Regions from separate parts of the Bradyrhizobium sp. USDA 4341 genome, predicted to be linked through region 1. Evidence: riboswitches for the same ligand, from Rfam matches in the RefSeq annotation. Region 1 holds a riboswitch; each other region holds the start of a gene.

What was found. A riboswitch is a leader RNA that binds a small molecule or an ion and turns the genes downstream of it on or off. The one in region 1 is predicted to bind cobalamin.
Region 2: it holds a riboswitch for cobalamin, as region 1 does, so the genes downstream of both, ACVIGB_RS36440 (TonB-dependent receptor) here and ACVIGB_RS34770 (TonB-dependent receptor) in region 1, are expected to answer to the same signal.
Region 3: it holds a riboswitch for cobalamin, as region 1 does, so the genes downstream of both, metE (5-methyltetrahydropteroyltriglutamate--homocysteine S-methyltransferase) here and ACVIGB_RS34770 (TonB-dependent receptor) in region 1, are expected to answer to the same signal.
Region 4: it holds a riboswitch for cobalamin, as region 1 does, so the genes downstream of both, ACVIGB_RS48210 (DUF1636 family protein) here and ACVIGB_RS34770 (TonB-dependent receptor) in region 1, are expected to answer to the same signal.

What each region holds. Positions count from the first base shown of each region.
Region 1 is NZ_JBSSGO010000002.1:6,065,739-6,068,944, reverse strand. It holds gene ACVIGB_RS34780 (ABC transporter ATP-binding protein) at 1-281, opposite strand, end outside; gene ACVIGB_RS34775 (FecCD family ABC transporter permease) at 278-1,321, opposite strand; cobalamin riboswitch at 1,434-1,631, shown strand; gene ACVIGB_RS34770 (TonB-dependent receptor) at 1,759-3,206, shown strand, end outside.
Region 2 is NZ_JBSSGO010000002.1:6,409,385-6,412,590, reverse strand. It holds gene ACVIGB_RS36440 (TonB-dependent receptor) at 1-1,488, opposite strand, end outside; cobalamin riboswitch at 1,595-1,790, opposite strand; gene ACVIGB_RS36435 (IS110 family transposase) at 2,013-2,945, opposite strand; gene ACVIGB_RS36430 (CobW family GTP-binding protein) at 3,148-3,206, opposite strand, start outside.
Region 3 is NZ_JBSSGO010000002.1:7,982,723-7,985,928, reverse strand. It holds gene metE (5-methyltetrahydropteroyltriglutamate--homocysteine S-methyltransferase) at 1-1,560, opposite strand, end outside; cobalamin riboswitch at 1,660-1,861, opposite strand.
Region 4 is NZ_JBSSGO010000002.1:9,086,176-9,089,381, forward strand. It holds gene ACVIGB_RS48200 (cobyric acid synthase) at 1-643, opposite strand, end outside; gene cobO (cob(I)yrinic acid a,c-diamide adenosyltransferase) at 655-1,308, opposite strand; cobalamin riboswitch at 1,345-1,560, shown strand; gene ACVIGB_RS48210 (DUF1636 family protein) at 1,654-2,028, shown strand; gene cobW (cobalamin biosynthesis protein CobW) at 2,025-3,059, shown strand; partial or broken gene cobN (cobaltochelatase subunit CobN) at 3,059-3,206, shown strand, end outside.

The sequences.
Region 1 (3,206 bases):
CGCGCCGGCAGCGGCCAATGCACCATGTGCCCCTGCGGCAAATAGGCGAAGCGCTTCGCGCGCTCGCGCAGCGCAAGCGCGGCCAGCGCGTCGCCGCCGATCCTGATCTCACCGTCGGATGGAATCAGCCCGGCCAGCGCGCGCAGCAGCGTGGTCTTGCCGGCGCCGTTCGGGCCGACCAGCGCGACCAGATGGCCCGCTTCCAGTGACAGCGAAACATCGTGCAGCACCTTGCGGCTGCCGAGCGAGGCATTGAGCGCGGTGGCCGACAGCAGCGTCATGCTACGCCTCCGCCCAGCGCACGGCGTTCGCGCATGATCAGATAGAGGAAGAACGGCACGCCGATGATCGAGGTCAGCACGCCGACCTTGATATCCGACGTCGAGGGGATGATGCGCACCGCGATATCGGCGGCGAGCAGCAATGCCGAACCGGTGAGCGCGCTCGGCACCAGCAGCCGCGCCGGATCGTGACCGATCAGGGGGCGCATCAGATGCGGTGCGACGAGACCGATGAAGCCGATCGTACCTGTGACGGCGACCGCGCCGCCGACGCCGAGCGCAACGCCCGCGATCACGAGCAGCCTTAGCCGCCCGACATCGACGCCGAGGCTCTGCGCCGCCTCTTCACCCAGCGTCAACGCGCGGAACGCGCTCGCCTGGCTGAGCAGGACGGCCGCGCCCGCGATGATGAAGGGCAGCGCAAGCGCCACGTGCTGGAAGCTGCGGTCCTCCAGCGAGCCGAGCAGCCAGAATGCGATCTCCAGCACCACGAACGGATTGGCGGAGAGATTCATCACCAGCGCCGTCGCAGCCCCGGCAAAGCTCGAGATCGCGAGCCCGGCGAGGATCAGGATCAGCAGCCCGGCATTGCGGCCGGCGATTGCGAGCAACGCGAATACCGAGCCGAACGCGGCGATGATCGCGACCACCGGCAGCGCGTAGGAGCGCACATCGGCGAGGCCCAGCGCGATCACCAGCACCGCGCCGAATGCCGCCGATTGCGGCGCGCCGAACAGCGACGGCGAGGCCAGCGGATTGCGCAGCAGGCCCTGCAGCGATGCACCCGATAGCCCGAGAATACCGCCGATCGCGAATGCCAGAATGGTGCGCGGCAGCCGGATCTCGCGCACGATCACCTGCGCCACGTCGCTGCCGCCGCCGAACAGCGCCTCGATCACCGCAAGCGGCGACAGCCGCACCGGCCCGATGCCGAGCGAGAGCACGAGCAGCAGGACCACGAGCGCGAGCAGCGCCGCGGTGGCGCCCCACCGGCGCCGCGCCGCGACCTCGGCCGCCAAGGCAAAATCCTGCACGCTCATTGGATCCATGCTCTTACAGCGATCGCCGTGGCAGACAAGCGACACTCGACAGAAACCGTGGCCACCTGGCGGCCGCCCGACCTCCGCCGGATTGACTTTGCTGCCCAGCCGAACCCTAGATGAACATGACGGTTCTTTCATGAGATGAAAAGGGAATGCGGTGCGGGGAAACTTCCCCAACGCCGCGGCTGCCCCCGCAACTGTATGCGGTGAATCCTTCGTCACAGGCCACTGGGAATCTCGGTCCTGGGAAGGCGACGAAGGGTAACGACCCGCGAGCCAGGAGACCTGCCGTCAGCCGTGGTCACACGCGAAGATGCCGGTCGGGGAGTACAGGCATGAGCTTCACTTGAGGCTGCAAGCAGCTGAGCCTGCGAGCACGATGGTGAGACTGGTTGGCGGTGACGTGCCACTGACGTTACCGAGGTCTCACTTAGATGTTCTTCATCCTTTCCCATCGGCGGCGCCGCGCGCTTCTGCTCGCGTCGACGATGATCGCGTCGACAATCGTTCTCTCAACCGCACGGGCGCAGCAGGCGCCCTCTCCCAATCAGCTGCCGGCCATCGAAATCACCAAGCCGGGCGACCAGAATTTTACGCGCGCCAAGCCGGCCGCTGACGAAGCGCCGGCCCCGCGCCGCCCGGCGCCGGGCACCACGCAAGGCAACAATGTGGGCAGCGGAGCAGGATCGAACACGACAGGGACCGGACCGGCCACCGGAACGGGCGGCACAGGTGGCGGCGGCCGCCAGTTCGCCGGCATTGTCGGCTCTTCCTCGACCGTGATCACCGCCGACGACATCGCGCATTCGCCGGTGCAGTCGCTGCCCGAGATTCTCGCGCAGGTGCCGGGCGTGCAGCTGCAATCGCTTTATGGCGGCCCGAACGGCGCCAAGACCGCGGTCGACCTGCGCGGCTTCGGCGCATTCGCCTCCGACAACACCCTGTTCCTGCTCAACGGCCGCCGCCTCAACGACGTCGACAAGGCCGGCTTCGATCTCACCACGATCCCGCTCGATTCGATCGAACGCATCGAGATCACGCGCGGCAACAGCGGTGCGGTGCTCTATGGCGACAACGCGGTGGGCGGCGTGGTCAACATCATCACCAAGACCGGCGCCGGCGGTCCACCGGCCACGATCCGGGCCGAAGGCGGCTTCGGCTCGTTCAACACCCGCATGGCCGCGGTGTCCGCTGCGCTCAATTCCGGCCCGTGGTCGACCTCGTTCTACGGCAACGGCATCAAGTCCGACGGCTACCGCGTCAACAACGCACTCGACCAGCGCAACGCCGTCGGCAACGTCAACTACACGACATCGGATCTCACCGCCTTCCTCGCCATCACCGGCAGCGACCAGAAGCTCGGCCTGCCCGGCAGACGGCTGGTCGATCCGTCGATCGGCGTCAACGAACTGCTCAGCGATCGCCGCGGCGCGGCGACGCCGTTCGACTATGCCAACCAGCAATCCGCCAGCGTCACCGCCGGCTTCACCAAGACGCTGATGAATGGCGTCGACCTCATCGTCGACGGCGGCTGGCGGCAGCGCGAGACGCAAAGCGGCTTCTTCGGCACGGTGCCGACCATCAGCTTCGCCTCGACCCATAATGATGCCGCGCTGCAGACCTGGTCGCTCACGCCACGCCTCAGCGTCAAGAACGTCGTGCTGGGAATGCCGTCCACGATCCTGACCGGCATCGACTATTACGATTCGACGTTCCGCGAGGCACGCGGCGCCTATCAGGGCGTCGATCCCTACCACATCTACAATATCGAGCAGCAGACCGTGGCCGGGTACTGGCAGCACACGATCGGCCTGCTGCCGACCACCGATTTCTCCTACGGCGCGCGCGTCCAGAATACCAGCGTCTCGGCACGCGATCGCTA
Region 2 (3,206 bases), 340 kb from region 1:
AGGACGATCGTACCGGACGCCGGTGACGAGCGACAATTGATCGGTCAGCGACAGGCGATCTTCGGCGAACAGCGCGTATTGATTGACGATCGCGTTGAAGCCCGGCGTCGTCGCCGTGGTCGTCGCGAAGAACGATCCGGGATCGAACACGTAAGGATTGATCGACGACGCGCCGCCATAGGGCGAATTGTTGGTGTGGGTGAAGTCGATCCGGTTGACGTCGAACCCGGCGACGAACTGGTTCGCGAGCCCGAGGACGTGACCGCTGAAGGTCGCATCCATCCGGTTGCCGAGCTGCTTCTGGTCGTGGAAGATCTCGATGTAGCTGGAGCGGTCGATCAGCTGGGTCTTCGGGTTCCAGGTGTAGTTTTCGATATCGCGCCAGTGCCGCTCGCTGGTCAGATAATACAGCGTGTTGTTGATCTTGATGCCGTCGGCGACGTCCCACTCGGTCTTGAATTGGGTCCAGCTGTCCTGATATCGGATCGCGCTGTCCAATGCGTTGTAGTTCTTGAAGCGCAGCGCGTCCTGGATCGAGCCGCTGATCAGCGGCGTGCCGAAATAGCGCGACGGGCTGCGGTCGCCGTAATCCTCGGACAGTGTGAAGGCGAGATTGTCCGATGCCTGCACGCGCACGGCGGCGGAGACCACTGCATTCGAGGTCTTGTCGCGATCGACCCAGCCGTCCGACATGTTGCCGGTGGCGTTGATACGGTAGGACACATTGGGATTGATCGGACCGGTGCTGTCGACCGACAGCCGCCGCGTCAGATTGCTGTCGAGCGAGACCTCGGCCTCATTATAGGGCGTGCCCTGCGGCTTTTTCGGAACGACGTTGATGACGCCGCCAATCGCGCCCTCGCCGTACAGCACCGAGGCCGGACCGCGCAGCACTTCAACCCGTTGCGTCGACCAGGTGTCGTAGGGGAACGTCAGGGTGCCGGAGCCGATATAGAAGCGCGTGCCGTCGTATAGCGTCATCACCGAGTTGCTGCCGGCAAAGCCGCGGGTGCTGAACGACAGGCCGCCATTGCCGGGCGCCGGCGTTGCGATGAACCCGGCCGCGTTCTGGGTGACGGCATCGACCACATTATGCTGGCCGCGTTCGGCAATGGTTTGCGACGTGATGATCTCGACGCTGGCCGGCGTCTGCAGCGGCGTCAGGTTGAGACGACTGCCGGTGCCTCCCTGCGTGGTGGCGTTGAGCGTCGGCGATGCCGATCCCGATGCACCTGACGCCGCGGCGCGCGGCGCGCCAGCGGTTGCCGCCGCCGTTGCAGGTCTGGCGCGCGGCCGCGACGACGTCGCCGAGTTGCGGCTTCGCGCCGCGGGCTTGGGCTTTGTGGATGTCGAGGGTGCGACCTCGATCGGATCGAGCGTCGTGGGTGGAGATGTTTGTGCCGAACCTTCAGCCGGCAGCAGCAGCGATGACAGGGAGCAAACGAGACCGAGGCGCCATTTGCGCGCAGCGGGAGAGGACGGAGACATGAAAGGACTCGCGGTAACGTGGCACGTCACCGCGAACGCGGACTGGCGCATTGCCGCAAAGGCAGTGCTCCGATCCCACCAGGACGCCCCCGCCCGATGTGCTCGCGTGTGACCACGACTGACGGCAGGTCTCCTGGCTCACGGGTCATCGCCTGTCGACGCCTTCCCGGGCGGAGTGGCCCAGTGGCAAATTGACGAAAGGCTCGCCGTTTACAGTTGCGGGGACAGCTGCGGCATTGGGGTTACCCTCGCACCGCATTCCCTTTTGATCCCCGAAGGGAACCGTCGGCAGAAACGATAGGTGGTGCGGGATGGGCTGTCAATTCGATGCGATTGTCGCACACATGCTTTGCGGGATGATGCTGCTGCGATGACACACAGCCCAGCGACATCTACTGCTGACACGGAGAGGTAACCCGTCATCCTGAGGAGCGCGGAACGCGCGTCTCGAGGGATGCACGGCCCGGCTGGTGGCCGTGACCCATCGAGACGCGCTTCGCGCTCCTCAGCGACTGTGTTCTTCGTCAAGCGGGTTGCCATAGTTTTTGGTCCCTGAGCATGGCGTTGAGGATGGTGAGGACTTTGCGAGCGACGGCGATGAGGGCGACCATCTTCGGCTTTCCGGCTGCCAACAGGCGTCGATAGAAGACCTTGAGTTGGGGGTGATATCGGCTTGCCGAGAGGGCGGCCATGTAGAGGCCGGCGCGCAGTGCAGCTCGCCCGCCGCCGATCATGCTCTTGCCCTTCCAGCGGCCGGACTGGCGGGTGAACGGAGCAAGGCCGGCGAGGCTTGCGATCTGGCGCCGATTGAGGGTGCCGAGTTCAGGCACCTCGGCCAGGAACGTGCGGGCAAGCGTGTTGCTCACCCCCGGAAAGCTGACCAGCAGTTCCTCCTTGGCCCGCCAGATCGGCGAACCGCGCACCAGCGTGTCGATGTCGTTGTCGATCTCCAGCAGTTCTTTCTCGAGGACCTTGATGTGGCGGGCAAGGCTCTTGCGAACGCGCACATTCTCGGCCCGCTTCTCGCGCTGTCGCTCGGCAACGATCATCTCGATGATCTGCCGCCGGCGGCTGACAAGTTCGGCCAGAAGCCGGGCTTCCTGATCCGGCATCGCACGCGGCGTTGGCTTCACCGCCTCGACAAACCGCGCGATGATCGCCGCATCGATCGGATCGGTCTTGGCGCGCTGGCCAACCGCCTGCGCGAAGTGCCGGATCTGGGCCGGATTGACCACCACCAGCGGCAACTGGGCGCCGGCCAGCGCCGCGGCGACAATGGTCTCGAAGCCGCCTGTCGCTTCCACCGCTACCAGCGTCGGCGAGCAAGTCTGAAGACGGGCAACAAGTTCTTCCAGGCCTTTGCCGTCACGCGCCACGGCAAAGGCTTCCCCGCTCGGATGCAAATGCACATCCAGCCGGTCTTTCGATACATCAATGCCAACATAGATCGCGTCCATCTGCACCCATCCTTGCGCAACCGGGCTCGCCAGGCGGCCCTCGCGACTGTTCGGGTTCAATGGAACAACGGACGGGGCGCCGCGCTGAGGCACGGGCTTCAAAGCCCTGGGGTGAAGCGGTCTTCCGTCCGTTACCGCACCGGACACTCTATTCGATCCAGCGCCTCCTGACTTACAAGGGTGACGGGAAACTAGCTTCGCATCACTCGGCTTCGACACAGGCTTCCATGATCGCATCGATCTCGGCCCGCGACAGAGCGC
Region 3 (3,206 bases), 1.9 Mb from region 1:
GAGTTTCTCGCCGAAGTACTGCACCATGTCATTGCGCTCAAACTCGCCGTGCACGAGCACGTCCAGACCAATGTCCTCCTGCCAACGCAGAGCGCGCGCAGTCTCCTCCTTGAGGAATTTGTCGTACTGCTCGTCGCTCATGGCGCCTCGCGAATGTGCCGCGCGGGCATTCCGGACCTCTGGGGTTTGCGGGAAGGATCCGATCGTCGTGGTGGGAAAGGCCGGTAGTCTAAAGCGCTTGCGTTGGATCTCGGCTCGACGGACAAATGGGCTGGCGCGCCGGCACATGGCCTCGTCGATCGCTCGCATCCGCACCGCAAGATTGGCATCACGGATCTTTGGTGAAGTCCGGCGGCCGGTCACCGCCGACTGCGATTCAGCAAGACTTTGAGCAACATTCTGATCACCCGCGAGTGCCCGCGCCAGGATCGCAAGCTCACGCATCTTCTGTACCGAAAAGGCAAGCCAACTCTTGAGATCGGATGCAAGTCCGGTCTCGAGTTCAACATCGACGGGCACATGCAGCAGCGAGCAGGACGGAGCGATCTGAACACGATCCCTGCCTAGCTTCGCAATGGCGGGATCCAGTTGCTGGCGGAGCGCCGACAGGTTCGACCGCCAAACATTTCGTCCGTCGACGACGCCGAGGGACATGACGAGATCACTTCGCCGGGCAGCAATGATCCGGTCCAACAGGTTCGGTGCGCGAACCAAATCCACGTGCAGTCCGGCAACGGGCATGTTCAAAGCTGTGTCCAGATTGTCGCCGAGATCGCCGAAATAGCTCGCGACCATGATCTTGACGTTTGGTACTTCCCTGGCGAGCCGATCATAGACGTGCAGCAAAGATCTTCGCGTCCCCTCCTCCAGATCCAGGACCAGGCAGGGCTCGTCGCATTGAACCCAGTTTGCTCCCCTTTTGCCTAGTTCTTGCAGAACCTCGATGTAGACCGGTATTAGCTCATCCAGGAGTGACAGCGGCTGGAACGCAGGATCCGCACTCTTGCCAAGCTTCAAGAATGTGACCGGCCCGATCAGGACAGGGCGCGTCTGGAACCCCAGGGCCTTGGCTTCCTCATACTCCTCGATAGGCTTGCGAGAAGATAGGCGGAACGTCTGTCCCCGATGAAATTCAGGAACCATGTAGTGGTAGTTGGTGTCGAACCACTTGGTCATCTCCTGTGCGGGCGCGCCAAATCCGCCCGATCCGTGGCTGCAACTGGTATTCTGGCGATCGCATTGTGAACCGCGTGCCATGTCGAAGTACGTCTTGAGCGAAACCGACTCGATTTCCGACGCGTAGACTTCCGGGATGGCACCAACCATGACAGAGGTGTCGAGCACTTGGTCGTACAACGAAAAATCGTTGGACGGAATGACGGTGACACCGAGGGATTTTTGGCGGGCCCAGTTCGCAGCACGCAGGCCAGCTGCGTCCTCGAGCAATTGCTGTTCGCTGATTGCGCCGGCCCAGTAACTTTCAAGCGCGCGTTTGAGCTCGCGTCTTGGACCGATCCGAGGCGTTCCAAGCGTGGCAACCGGAAGGGAGAGAAGAGACATAGCGCTAACCCCGTAGTTGGGGGCAAAGGCCTTGGCGGACGCAAGCAGGATCGCCCGAGCGGCGGCGGCTTGGCGCACCACCGGGACACCCCGCCCGTGGACGTATATGTGGTCGAGGCAGGTCTCCTGGCTTGCGGGTCATCGCTGCTGTCCGGCCTTCCCGAAGCCGCACGGGCTTCAGTGACTTTGTTGGACAGCGGCTCGTCGCTTACAGTTGCGGGGGCAGCGCCGGCATGTTCACCGGCTTCCCTCTTAGCTCCGAATCCAGCGGGACCGGAGAACCTCTACGATTTGGAATATCGGCAAGAGGCCTCTTCCGTCAACCTCTCAGATGACTCTCTCACGTCAATGCTGCCATCATCAGTGATTCAAATGACCATTTAACGTCGAAAGTTGACCACGGTTGGAAGCCTCTCCAATAGAAGCACTCTCCAATAGAAGCACTCTCCAATGTATGTGGCGAAAGAATTGTCGAAGGCGCAAGTCACGGCGCTTCGAGTGGCATTTCGGTCTCTCGGCAGTCAAGAACCGCGCCAGGGACAAAACACCTGCGAAAACTCCATCGGGCATACCGGGCGCGCATATTTATCTGCGAACCAACCAATCCTGGTAGGCGATTTGCGGTCTCTGATGCCGATAATACTCGGGCATGCATATCGATTCACCTCTACGAACACCGGGATGCCCGCAATGACAATGGCTGTTCGGAGCACCGTCGGCGTCCTTGCTGTCACCGCCTTTGCGGTCGGCCCGTTCGGGTGGCCTGGTAAGAGCGTTCATGAATCAATCCGTCAGACAGATGCTCTCGAGAATGTTGAGTAACTCGAGAGGAAGCTAGCGTGACTTGATCGTTTCTCGCTTGCCGGCTGTCGCGACTGGAAACGGCTCATCCAACCATGAATGCGGAGCCGAGGCAGCTGGATTGAGCAGACTGCAACATCGTGCGCGTAGGTAGAAACCTGCGCACCATATCATCCGCCTGCCTGAGAACGCGCTTCCGACGATTCCACACGCCCGGCGGTGACGAGCGATTTCTGCTTATCATCAATTACGGCCGATAGCGATCGCAGGCGTTCGGGTGACAACACCGGACCAGACGGTTCAACAGCTCTCCAAAGCGCTTCCCGATTTCTCATCCGTAAATCGGCAGCGGCCTTCGCTTGGGCCTCGAAGATCGGCACGACAAAAGCTGAACAAGCCCGAGCCGATCGGCTGAATGGAAACATAGAAACGAGCGTCGGTCGGAAAGCCGACAAACACTGCACGAATCTGGCGCGATTTGCCGGCCATTTCCTGGCACGAAGGATGCAAGCTCAAGGGTGCCCAGACTTCTCCCCCTGGGCAGGTCCAGCACGGCAAATTGGGGTTGTAGCTGGCCCACTGAAGTTAGCGGCGCGTGGCTCGAGGGGACAGACAGCGCCTGCTCGCGCGGGACATCGGCAGGTGCCCGCGTCACGTTGCCGCTAACTTCTTCCAATCGAGGATAGCATCGAGGGCTGCCGCTTTGACGTGAGGATGAAAAACCGATGGTCCGGCCGTTATGAAGAGAATGTCTGCAAGAGGCGTGCTTTGTCTCTGTCAATCGCTAGTTTTCCTTGCTGGGCTGGTTGCGACGGGCAACACTGCGCGAGCCGGCGAAAGCGCGC
Region 4 (3,206 bases), 3.0 Mb from region 1:
GGGCTTCGATCAGCCGGTAGCCGTCGTCGAACAACGTCGGATCGCCACGGAATTTGTTGATGACAAAACCCTGGATCATCGCGGCATCATCGGGGTCGATCACCGCCTGGATGCCGACGAGCTGCGCGATCACGCCGCCGCGGTCGATATCGCCGACCAATACCACGGGCACGTCGGCCCTGCGCGCAAAGCCCATATTGGCGATATCGGACTTGCGCAGATTGACCTCGGCGGGGCTGCCGGCGCCTTCGACCAGCACCAGGTCGGCGCGCTGCTTCAGGCGTGCAAAACTCTCCAGCACCGCGCCCATCAGCGATGGTTTCATGGCGGCATATTCGCGCGCGCGGGCGGTCGCGATCCGCTTGCCGTGCACGATGACCTGCGCGCCGACATCGGTTTCCGGCTTCAGCAGCACCGGGTTCATGTCGGTGTGCGGCTCGACGCCGGCGGCGAGCGCCTGCAATGCCTGCGCACGCCCGATCTCGCCGCCGTTGACGGTCACGGCGGCGTTGTTGGACATATTCTGCGGCTTGAACGGCAGCACGCGCAGGCCGCGACGTCGGGCGGCACGCGCGAGGCCGGCGACGATGAGCGACTTGCCCACGTCCGAGCCGGCTCCCTGGATCATCAATGCGCGCGCCATGGCAATAGCAGTCAGAACTCGACGCCCGGCTGGGCCTTGATGCCGGAGCGGAAGGGGTGCTTGACCAACGTCATCTCGGTGACGAGATCGGCGATCTCGATCAATTCGTCCTTGGCGTTGCGCCCGGTGAGCACGACATGCGTCATCGGCGGCTTCGACGTGGTCAGGAAGTCGACGACATCGGCGATCGCCAGATAGTCATACCGAAGCGCGATGTTGATCTCGTCGAGCACGACCATCCGCAGGCTCGGATCCGCGATCAGCTGCTTGGCTTTTTCCCAGCCGGCTTGCGCTGCCGCGACGTCGCGCGCGCGGTCCTGCGTCTCCCAGGTAAAACCTTCGCCCATCGCATGGAATTGACAGAGATCGCCGAAATGCCCGGTGAGCAGGCGGCGCTCGCCGGTATCCCAGGCGCCCTTGATGAATTGCACCACGGCGCAGGGAAAGCCGTGCGCCACGCAGCGCACGATCATGCCGAAGGCGGAGGAGGATTTTCCTTTGCCGGCGCCGGTATGAACGATGATCAGGCCCTTTTCACCGCTCTTGGTCGCCATGATCTTGTCGCGGGCGACCTTCTTTTTCGCCATTTTGGCCGCATGCCGCGCATCCAATGAAGGGTCGGCGCCGACGGCGCCATCTTCAGCGTCGTTTCCATCAGAAATCATCACGGTCCTTCGGCTTGACAAGTGCGAGGCCAGGACGAATGGTGACCCCGCGTTGGTTCCTGTCCTACGACAGGCGAAGAGGGAATGCGATAGGGCTCGGACCGCAAGGTTTGCCCGAAGCGCAGCCGCCCCCGCGACCGTGACCGGAGAGATGCCCAAGCCACTGATTCCCTGATGGAGTCGGGAAGGTGGGCATCACGGGAGAAATCCTACTCCGCAAGCCGGGAGACCTGCCGACGCAGTGTGTTTGAGACCGGCGGACGGGGTGTTCCGCGACGGGGAACGAGCCTGTTCACGTCAGGTTCGTGTGCCTCATCGCTTCCCGCAGTCAATCCAGGAAGGGCGATGAGCGTTACACTCCATGTCTGTATCACCTGCCGCGCCGGCCAGACGCTCGCCGAAGGCGAGCTCGCGCCCGGTGCGCGCCTGCATGCCGCGCTTGTTGAGGTGGGCGTGCCCGATGACGTCAATCTGGTTCCGGTCGAATGCCTCTCGGCTTGCAGCCAGGGCTGCTCGGTCGCGCTCAGCGCACCGGGCCGGTGGTCCTATGTCTACGGCCGCCTGTCCGCGGACAATGCCAGGGATGTGATCGCCGGTGCTGCCGCCTATGCGTCGGCGCCTGACGGCATCGTGCCGTGGCGCAGCCGTCCCGAAATCTTTCGCAAGCAATCGCTTGCCCGAATTCCCCCCATCGCCGTCGTGCCGGAGGCCGCAGAATGATGACGCTCGCCAAGGTTCCGGTCACCGTCGTGACCGGCTTTCTCGGGTCCGGCAAGACGACGTTGATCCAGCATCTGATCCGGAACGCCAACGGCAAGAAGCTCGCGGTGCTGGTGAACGAATTCGGCAGCGAAGGCGTCGACGGCGACATCCTGAAGTCGTGTGCGGACGCCAATTGCCCGACCGAGAATATTGTCGAGCTGGCCAACGGCTGCATCTGCTGCACCGTCGCCGACGATTTCATCCCGGCGATGGAGCAATTGCTCGCGCGCCCCGTGAGGCCCGATCATATCGTGATCGAGACGTCCGGCCTCGCGCTGCCGAAGCCGCTGCTGAAGGCATTCGACTGGCCGGAGATCCGTTCGCGGATCACGGTCGACGGCGTGATCGCGCTGGCCGATGCGGAGGCCGTTGCTGCCGGCCGCTTTGCGCCGGACCCGGCCGCCGTGGATGCGCAGCGCGCGGCAGATGAGAATCTCGACCACGAAACGCCGTTGTCCGAAGTGTTCGAGGATCAGATCGCCTGTGCCGATATCGTGCTGCTGACCAAGGCCGATCTCGCGGGTGCCGAGGGGATCAAGGCGGCCAAGGCTCTGATCGCGGCCGAGATGCCGCGCGAGGTGCCGATGTTGCCCATCGTCGACGGCGCGATCGACGCCCGCGTGATCCTCGGTCTTGAAGCGGCGGCAGAGGATGACCTCGCGTCGCGGCCGTCTCACCATGACGGCGAGGACGAACACGAGCACAACGACTTCAATTCCGTGGTGATCGATCTTCCGGAGATTTCGGACGTCGACGCGCTGATCGCGTCGATCAAGGGGCTGGCACGCGAGCAGAACGTGCTGCGCGCCAAAGGCTATATCGCGGTCGAAGGCAAGCCGATGCGGTTGCTCGTGCAATCGGTCGGCGAGCGGGTCAGGCATCAATTTGACATGCCCTGGGGTGCGCGAGCGCGGCAGTCAAAGCTCGTCGTGATCGGCGAGCACGGTGATATCGATGAAGCCGCGATCAGGGCGCGACTAGGTGTCTGATGCACGTCGTCTTCCGCGAGAGCCGCGGCCTTGAGGAGACCGCGACGCCAAGAGACCTCGGCCAGGATCCGGCCGATCTCGTGGTTCTGTCGTTTTCCGACAGCGATCTCGCCGCGTTCGCGGCCGGCTGGCGGCGAGGACGCGCCG